2 regions of the Siminovitchia jepli genome follow, and region 1 is predicted to be linked to the other one. Evidence: a T-box and tRNA genes for the amino acid it is inferred to sense, from the RefSeq annotation. Region 1 holds a T-box; the other holds one or more tRNA genes.
The links. The T-box of region 1 lies ahead of ileS (isoleucine--tRNA ligase). A T-box ahead of a tRNA ligase gene usually reads a tRNA of that ligase, here a tRNA-Ile.

Region 1 (4,431 bases):
GCCGTAAGCGACTTGCCGATCACTTTTTTGTTTCTGGCCTCTTCCAACGCTTTTAGTACATCATCGCGCACGTGCAAAAATTCGTTCCATTTGTTTTCAAGCGCTTCGCTATTGGCAATTTCCTCTGTTTCGGGCATATCGGTTAATTGAACGCTGATTTCCTCCACACCGGGGATGTATGACCATACTTCGTCCGTTGTATGGGGTAAAATCGGCGACAATAATTTCGAAAGGGCAACGACACATTTGTACATGACCGTTTGCATCGCCCTGCGTTCAAAATGATTCTCCGCTTCAATATACAGCACATCTTTTGCAAAGTCCATATAAAAAGCACTTAAATCGATTGTACAGAAATTGTTCACAGCGTGATAAATATCCGCAAACTCAAATTCCTCATACGCAGCCAATGATTCCTTCATTAAGTTGTTTAGCCGGACAAGCAAAAATTGGTCTACTTCCCGCAACTTGGCTGTCGGAACCGAATGCGCTTTTGGATCGAAGCCGGCCAGGTTTCCCAGCAGGAAGCGGAAGGTGTTCCTGATTTTCCGATAGACCTCGCTTACTTGTTTTAAAATGGCGTCGGAAATTCGGACATCTGACTGGTAATCCACCGAAGCAACCCAAAGACGTAAAATTTCAGCCCCAAATTGACTTGTGATTTTCGCCGGAACAACAACATTTCCCAAAGATTTACTCATTTTATGGCCTTCACCATCAAGCGCAAATCCGTGGCTCAGCACTCCCTTGTACGGCGCTTTGCCGGTCACGGCGACCGCCGTTGTCAAAGAAGAGTTGAACCAGCCGCGGTATTGGTCCGAACCTTCCAAATAAAGATCTGCAGGCCTTCTTTGGTCATCACGGACGACAAGAACTCCCTGGTGTGAAGAACCGGAATCGAACCAAACATCCATAATGTCCGTTTCTTTTGTAAAGATGCCGTTCGGGCTTCCCGGATGGGTAAAGCCTTCAGGCAAAAGCTCGGAAGCTTCTTTTTCAAACCAAATATTGGAGCCGTGCTTGCGGAACAACTCGGATACATGGGCAATCGTTTCATCCGTAATAATCGGCTCCCCGTTTTCCGCATAAAATACCGGAATCGGAACTCCCCATACCCTTTGCCGTGAAATACACCAGTCGCCGCGGTCGCGAACCATATTGAACAGCCGTGTTTCTCCCCATTTTGGGACCCATTTTACTTCTTTGATGGCCTCGAGAAGTTCAGGCCGGAAATCTTTAATGGAAGCAAACCATTGGGACGTGGCCCGGAAAATGACCGGCTTTTTCGTCCGCCAATCATGCGGATACGAGTGTGTAATAAATTCGAGTTTCAAAAGCGCTCCTGCTTCATTCAGCTTTTCGGTAATCGGTTTGTTTGCCTTATCATAGAACAAGCCTTCAAATCCGGGAGCCTCATCGGTCATATATCCTTTATCATCAACAGGGCAAAGGACTCCGAGTTTGTATTTTTGGCCGACATGAAAGTCGTCCTCCCCATGTCCGGGCGCAGTATGGACGCAGCCTGTTCCGGATTCAACCGTTACATGCTCTCCAAGAATGACAAGGGAGTCCCGATTGTAGAGCGGGTGTTTGGCTACAATGTACTCCAGGTCTGTTCCTTTTACCGTCTTTATTGTTTCCGGATGATCCCATCCAAGCAGGGAAGCGACATTTTCCACCAGATCTTCAGCCACAACATATTGATGGCCGTTATGCTTCACAACCGCATAATTCAAATCCGGATGCACCGCAATCCCCAGGTTGGCGGGAATCGTCCATGGTGTCGTTGTCCAAACGACAATATAAGTCCCTTCATCCAAAACATTTTTTCCATCCTTTACTGGGAAGGCGACGTAAATCGACGGAGAGCGTTTATCTTTATATTCAATTTCCGCCTCCGCCAAAGCGGACTCACTCGAAGGTGACCAATATACAGGTTTTTTGCCTTTGTAAATGTAGCCTTTCTTCGCCATTTCGCCGAACACTTTGATTTGTTCCGCTTCATATTCGGGTTTCAACGTAATATAAGGGTTTTCCCAATCTCCCCGTACACCGAGCCTCTTAAATTCCTTGCGCTGGTTGTCGATTTGTTCATGGGCGTACTCGGCGCATTTTTCCCGAAACTCTGCGATGGACATTTCCTTACGGTTTACCCCTTTGTTCGTTAACGCCTGTTCAATCGGAAGGCCGTGTGTGTCCCAGCCGGGTACGTAGGGAGCGCAAAAACCGGCCATTGATTTATAGCGGACAATCATATCTTTTAATGTTTTATTTAACGCATGGCCCATATGCAGATCGCCGTTGGCATATGGGGGGCCGTCATGGAGAATAAAAAGCGGGCGGCCTTTTGTCCTTTCCTGGACTTTGCGGTAAATATCATTTTCCTCCCACCATGCCTGGATTTCCGGCTCTCTTTTCGGCAAATTTCCCCGCATCGGGAACTCCGTTTTTGGCATGAGCAGTGTATCTTTATAATCCATTCATTCTTTTCCTCCTTAAACGTATTCTTTTAGCCATACGGCTCATCGTTCCATCACGTTTGGCAAGCCAGCATCTTTACAACGCAAATAACCTTCTCATCCCAAGCAAGGGACGAGAAGGTTATCTTCCCGCGGTACCACCCAAATAGACAAAGCGCGCAGAGGCATTGTCCACTCTGGATCGTTATCGTTGATCAGACGCTCTCAACTACTCGCCGGATGCTTTCGTTTCGAGTACTCAAGGGTGATTTTCCATATCTCTTCCATGCCGGGCTTTCACCATCCCCGGTTCGCTTGAATGGTTTGTGAGAAATGTACTTTCCCTGTCATCGCTTGATTCCCTGTAAAATTACTACTATTATATGTGAGCGGATAAAACGATGTCAAGCGCTACTCGACTTCTTCCGCTTCTTCCAGAGAAGTGAGTTCTGTAGCGTCGAGCTCAAATTCCATCAGCTTATCCCAATCGTCGCTTTGCAGCAGGTCAAGCTGAGCCTCGATCAACATGCGGAAGCGTGTACGAAATACTTTTGACTGCTTCTTTAATTCTTCAATTTCCAAGGCGATTTTTCGCGCTTTTGATAAAGATTCATTTACAATTCTGTCCGCATTTTTTTCGGCTTCACGGATGATCAGCTTTGCTTCCTTCAAAGCATTGCCTTTTACTTCTTCAGCAGCCTCTTGGGCTACAACGATCGACTTATTAAGCGTTTCCTCTATATTGTTGAAATGGCCCAGACGTTCATTCATCGAAGCCAATTTTTCTTCCAGCTCTTTTTTCTCGCGTATTAAAAGCTCGTAATCTTTTATAACCTGCTCGAGAAACTCGTTTACTTCGTCTTCATCATAACCGCGGAACCCTTTGCTGAATTCCTTGTTATGTATATCTACCGGCGTTAACGGCATCATGCCACCTCCTTGTGCTTTTTCTCTTTAAGATACATATATTATAACGAATTTCGCCCGGATCTGCGATTTTCTTTTAACATTTTTATTTGATTATCCCGAATTTTATCCTAAGCTTGTTTTTCTTTGTTTCCCCCAAAATGCCGACAATTTTGCATCTTCCGAGCCTGCGTGCCGAAATGATATCCCCCTGGAAACACTCCGTTGCCGGCTGCTCCGTTACTTTCCAGTTTAATTTTACCAGCTTTTGGCTGATAATTGATTGTGCTTTTTGCCTTGAAATGGAAAAGGCGGCAGACAGGATGGCATCCAGCCGCATCGCAGCAACAGTTGTTTCAAACTGATCCCACTTCTCTTCCCGTTCGATTGCTTCATCCAGTGCAATCTTTTGAACTGTCACATTGGCCTTGCCGATTTCTTTGAGTTGGGAGATTAAATAATCCTCTATTTCTTTACTCGAAAAAAATTGAATCCGATCTCCATTTACAATGATGTCGCCAAACTTTTCCCTCTTGATCCCCAATGACATTAACGATCCGAGCACCATGCGGTGCTCCAGATTTACAAATTTCCGGGGATAATCGATTTCGTACAAGCCGATTTGGAAATCATCTTCTTCCGGTTCCATGTATCCCGGGTAAATGAGCGCCCTTTTTCGCTCACAAGCAGGATCTCCCCCAAAAAAGGAACATCGCACGTCCGGCCCGCCACCAATTACGGACTGCAGCATATGCTGCTGGCGAGGATCAAGAAAGTCCGTTAATTTCTCTGAATAGGTGCGTTCCACAAATTCTTTCCAGTCTATTGCCAAATCAATAAACTGCTTCTCATCCTTGCGAAAATGTTGATAAATCCCAGACAAAACCGTTTCAACTCCATTTTAAAAAAGCGCAATAATCCTCCCAAACCGCGTTAGGCAAGAGCCTCAAGACATCTGGCCGACCCATTTGGCGATTTCCCACAAGCCCATTGTCGCAAGCCGGAGGACTAAAAAAGCAACAATTGGCGAAATGTCGATCATGCCAAGGGGCGGGACAATTCTGCG
Region 2 (4,431 bases), on a different contig from region 1:
AATGACTGCTATTCCTATACAACAATACAATTAAGCAGGAGGAAGGCTATGCCACTACCGAAAAATAACTTGTTCTTTGGATATGCGAATAAATTAACAAAAGAGCAGAGAGAGTACGTTGATTCAATTATTGATAATCAAATGACAATTGTTAATGCCTCTGCGGGTACAGGAAAAACAACACTGGCAGTGATGGCAGCAAGGCTTTTAGAAAGAGATTTAGTATACATCTTCTCGCCTGTTGAGGAGCGTACTTTAGGATATACACCAGGAACAGTAGAAGAAAAAGAAGCTAAGTATATTGTTCCCTTAAAGGATGCTTTACTGGAAATGAATGAAGATCCTAATAAAGCCATTATCTTTGAAGATAACATTGAAAATATTAAAAATGGCAATGCTTGGGTACAAGCAATGTCTCATGCATTTGCTAGAGGGACAAATATAAAAGGTGAAAAACTGGTTGTTATTGATGAAACCCAAAACTTTACTAAGGGAGAGCTCAAAAAAGTGTTAACAAGAATTCATGACGAAGTAAAAGTTGTAATGATTGGACATGATGGTCAAATAGACCTGAAAGATCCTAAAAAGTCAGGGTTCATTCCCTATTTAGAACACTTTAGAGATCAACCTTATGCGAAGGTTTGTGAGTTAACAGTTAATTTTAGAGGAAATCTAGCAAGACATGCAGATTCACTAAAATGGTAAAATCTTTTCATTTTAATTTTACATTAATAACTTAGAAACATATAATATATTATGCAAACATTAAAATATCTCTTTTATCACCCAGTCACCATTTTGACAGGGTACGATTACAACTTTTATTACATTTCATTAAACCTATTAGACTAGCTACCTAATAGATAGTGTGTGGTTTGTATATAATGATGCGTCACTTGAGTTTTCACACATAGGACAAGAAGAGGTGGATGTAGTGCAGAATACCTGAGCTCAACAGGATGCTATATTATTGAGACCCCTCTCAGCTCCGACTTGATTAATCTGTGGATTTCATACGAGTGAGACCTAACAGCTTTTCTAGCTTCATGCAGACCTGTTAGACAATCTCACTCACCACAGAGGTTCTTACACCTGGATGTGGGCGAAGTTGGTTAGTCACTCCGTTTGGGGCGGAGATTGTGTAGGTTCAAACCCTACCATCCAGATATATAAGGTAAGTAGCACCTCAAAGCCTACTTGAAAGCTATGAGAAAAAGGAGACGATAAAACTATGGCAGAAATGACAGTAAGCAGGGGCTTGGCGGAGTTAAAACTTTTGGATGCGAGGATTAACAGGACGATTAATGAATCTGTATTTGGAAGTTACACTGAGGGAAAGAAGCTCCCTGCTGGATTTAATAGTGTTGAGGAAGTTGAAAAGCAAGCTAAGTCTGATTTGCAATCTGCAAAAGATTTAATCAAACGGAGAAATGAAATCAAGTCTGCTATTGTTCAGTCTAATGCTGTAACTAAGATTAAAGTTGCAGGAAAGGAATATACGGTTGCTGAAGCAATTGAGCGTAAGAGTTCAATTGATTATGATATACAATTGCTCAACAAATTGAAACATACATATGCAACACTTACTTCAAAAGTTGATCGTATCAATGAAGATGTAAAACAAAGACTTGACAGTCATCTAGAGGCATTGTATGGCAAAGAAGGAAAAAATAAAGCTTTAGAGAATGCAGAGATTGTTAAAGCTTTTAAAGAGGACAATGAAGCAAAACTTATTGATCCAATTAATCTAAAAGAGAAAATTGATCAGTTAACAAAAGAGATTGAAGATTTTGAAATGGAAGTTGATCATTCTCTTACCACGAGCAATGCAATTACCACTATTGAGGTAAGCGATTAACTCAATAGTGATAGAGAATAATAAAAACCATTGTTAGTTAGTCGAAATCTAATGAACTAAACACCCTTTAGAGGGTTGGGTTAAACCCTCTACTAATACATATTTATCCAATAGGGATATAAAAGAATACAGACTCTTTTTAGAGTGAAGGTACTACTTTTGAGCGTACTTTCATCATATGAGAGAAATATATTACAAAGATGATAAAAGCTCAAAGTTCAATCCTCAAAACTTAAGATTCAAGTCTCAAAGCTCTTATAAGCTCAAGACTCAGATTTCAACTAATAAAGTTCGATAAAATCTAGGGGAAGTGGCTCATAGGTAGTTGTTTATTGACCTTATTAGATGCCTCCTAGCTGACTAGCTAACAATACTTGATCATTTGGGGTCTTTAGCTCAACTGGTAGAGCATCCTACTCATGATAGGACGGTTACAGGATCATACCCTGTAAGACCCATACATATGAGGTTTATCAGTTCCTTGTAAAAACTGTTGAAATTAAGAGAATAGGAGATTGATATATATGGCTAAACGAAAAAATCAAACAAGTGGAAAAGGCTATTTAGAGTTGAATTTTGATGAAGGTTATGGACGAATTACAACAGTAACCAAGGATGAAGAATTTGTTTATGACTTTTTTAAGATTCTTAAAGACTATGATGGTAAACATATTTCGTTCTCCCTATCAGAAGAATTAGAGCTTCCTACTGTGGATGAGGAGTAAGTGTATGAGTTTAGAGAGACAGCAAGGTGAAAGCCTGAAAGAATATAAAATTAGGCTCTGTGAGAATAAGCAAGACTATTCTCTAACTTGGGACGAAGTTGCTGCTTTAATCAATCAGGAAACCGGAGATAGTTTTGGAGAATCTACATATAGAAAATGGTTCTCTGCGTTCCACGAAGGTCAAGAGTATGAAGCAAATAAAATTGCTACATCAGAAGATAAATTAGATGAATTTACCATCAAAAAACTTGAACTTCAAAAAGAAAGAAATAAGTTACAATCAGAAAAACTTGAACTGAACAAATGGATTAGAGAACAAGCAAGAGCAGAAAATATTGCGGAAAAGATTCAATTAGCTGTGGAAAATATGGAGCCTATCCAAATTCCTGAAATGAGTAAATCCCATTCTTTGAATTGTAAATTTAAAACAGCAATCGTTGACATTGCTGATCCTCACTATGGCAGAGAAGGAAAAATCTACGGTCTACATGGAGAAGTATTAGCAGAATACAATACTGACATATTTGAGCACAGGATGTGGGAGCTGCTAGAGAGAACGGTTGAGATTATCGAAAAAGAAAAATTAAGCTTTATTTATGTTGCGAACTTAGGTGACTCACTGGATGGTCTCTTAAGACTTACACAGCTTCAATTTCTACAATTAGGTGTTGTAGAGTCCACCATGAGGTTTGCTGAGTTTATGTCTCATTGGCTAAATAAGCTCTCAGGGTATGCAACTGTTTATTATTCCTCTGTAACTGGAAACCACAGTGAACTTCGTGTAGGGGGCATTAAGAGCGGGGAAATTAAGAGAGAGAATATGGAGCTTATCATCCCTTGGTTTATTAAAGAGAGACTTAAACATAATCAAAATGTAGTTGTATATGATGCAAAACCTTTACATTTGATTGATGCATTAGGAACTAATGTATTGTTAGCACATGGACAAGATGAAAAGAACTTAGAGAATTCCATTAAAGATTACAGCATGATCTATCAGGAACAAATACATATTTTGAAAACTGGTCATTTACACCATCATAGCAATAAGACAATTGGAATGGCCGGATTGCAAAATGTTGAATATGTTCAGTCACCTAGTATATGTGGGATTGACGAGTATAGTGTGAAGCTAAAGAAGACTGCGAATGCTGGAAGTTTGATTACGGTGTTTGAAGAGGGTTATGGGAAAGTTTGTACATATGATATCAGGCTAAAGTAATTGCTGAAATGGGGTGATTGAAATCGGATATATTGGCTCACAAGAACTTCAAACAAGCGAAGCTAATAAAGAAATTATTCCATCTAAGCCTGATGATTGGACACATGGATATAAGTTATACAAGTTTTCTTTTATGAATGAATCTGATTGCACAGTAGTTATTAACGATAAATATACTATTTTCTTAAAAGCAAACCAAGGATTATCTATTGATAAAGGTGACGAACCCATTGTGTCATTCAAGATCAAAGAAGGTGGAATCAAGTATAACTTTATAGGAGCGTTTTAAATGTTAGGTAGAGGATTTTTTATTGGTGGTGGATATAGTTCGTCAACAGATGGGGAAAATAGGGTCAAACTAAAAAATGGGCAAATTGTGTATTCTCCTTCCCTAGATTTGTATGTTGATGAACAAGACAGAGTTTATTATTCAGATGGAGATTTAAATGCAAAAATATATCTAGAAGATGGAAAGGTATTTGCAAAGGTGGTGCAATAAATGGCAGATATTGAATTAGCTAAAAAAAGCGATTTGGATGGATTGGCAAAGAAAAGTGAATTGGATAGTTTAAAAGGCAATGTACAGAAAAATGGAGCTGACATTAGCAATTTATCGACAAATGTTG

Region 2: it encodes a tRNA-Ile, which carries the amino acid that the T-box ahead of ileS (isoleucine--tRNA ligase) is inferred to sense. The anticodon was not compared.

Annotation. Positions count from the first base shown of each region.
Region 1 covers NZ_JBFEGN010000001.1:233,425-237,855, forward strand. Annotated here, with positions in the region: gene ileS (isoleucine--tRNA ligase) at 1-2,480, opposite strand, end outside; T-box leader at 2,586-2,819, opposite strand; gene AB1L08_RS01185 (DivIVA domain-containing protein) at 2,871-3,386, opposite strand; gene AB1L08_RS01190 (YlmH family RNA-binding protein) at 3,472-4,248, opposite strand; gene AB1L08_RS01195 (YggT family protein) at 4,312-4,431, opposite strand, start outside.
Region 2 covers NZ_JBFEGN010000002.1:104,679-109,109, reverse strand. Annotated here, with positions in the region: gene AB1L08_RS01890 (PhoH family protein) at 49-705, shown strand; tRNA gene AB1L08_RS01885 (tRNA-Pro) at 1,093-1,166, shown strand; gene AB1L08_RS01880 (hypothetical protein) at 1,232-1,858, shown strand; tRNA gene AB1L08_RS01875 (tRNA-Ile) at 2,244-2,316, shown strand; gene AB1L08_RS01870 (YonK family protein) at 2,383-2,583, shown strand; gene AB1L08_RS01865 (hypothetical protein) at 2,588-3,805, shown strand; gene AB1L08_RS01860 (hypothetical protein) at 3,819-4,094, shown strand; gene AB1L08_RS01855 (hypothetical protein) at 4,095-4,304, shown strand; gene AB1L08_RS01850 (hypothetical protein) at 4,305-4,431, shown strand, end outside.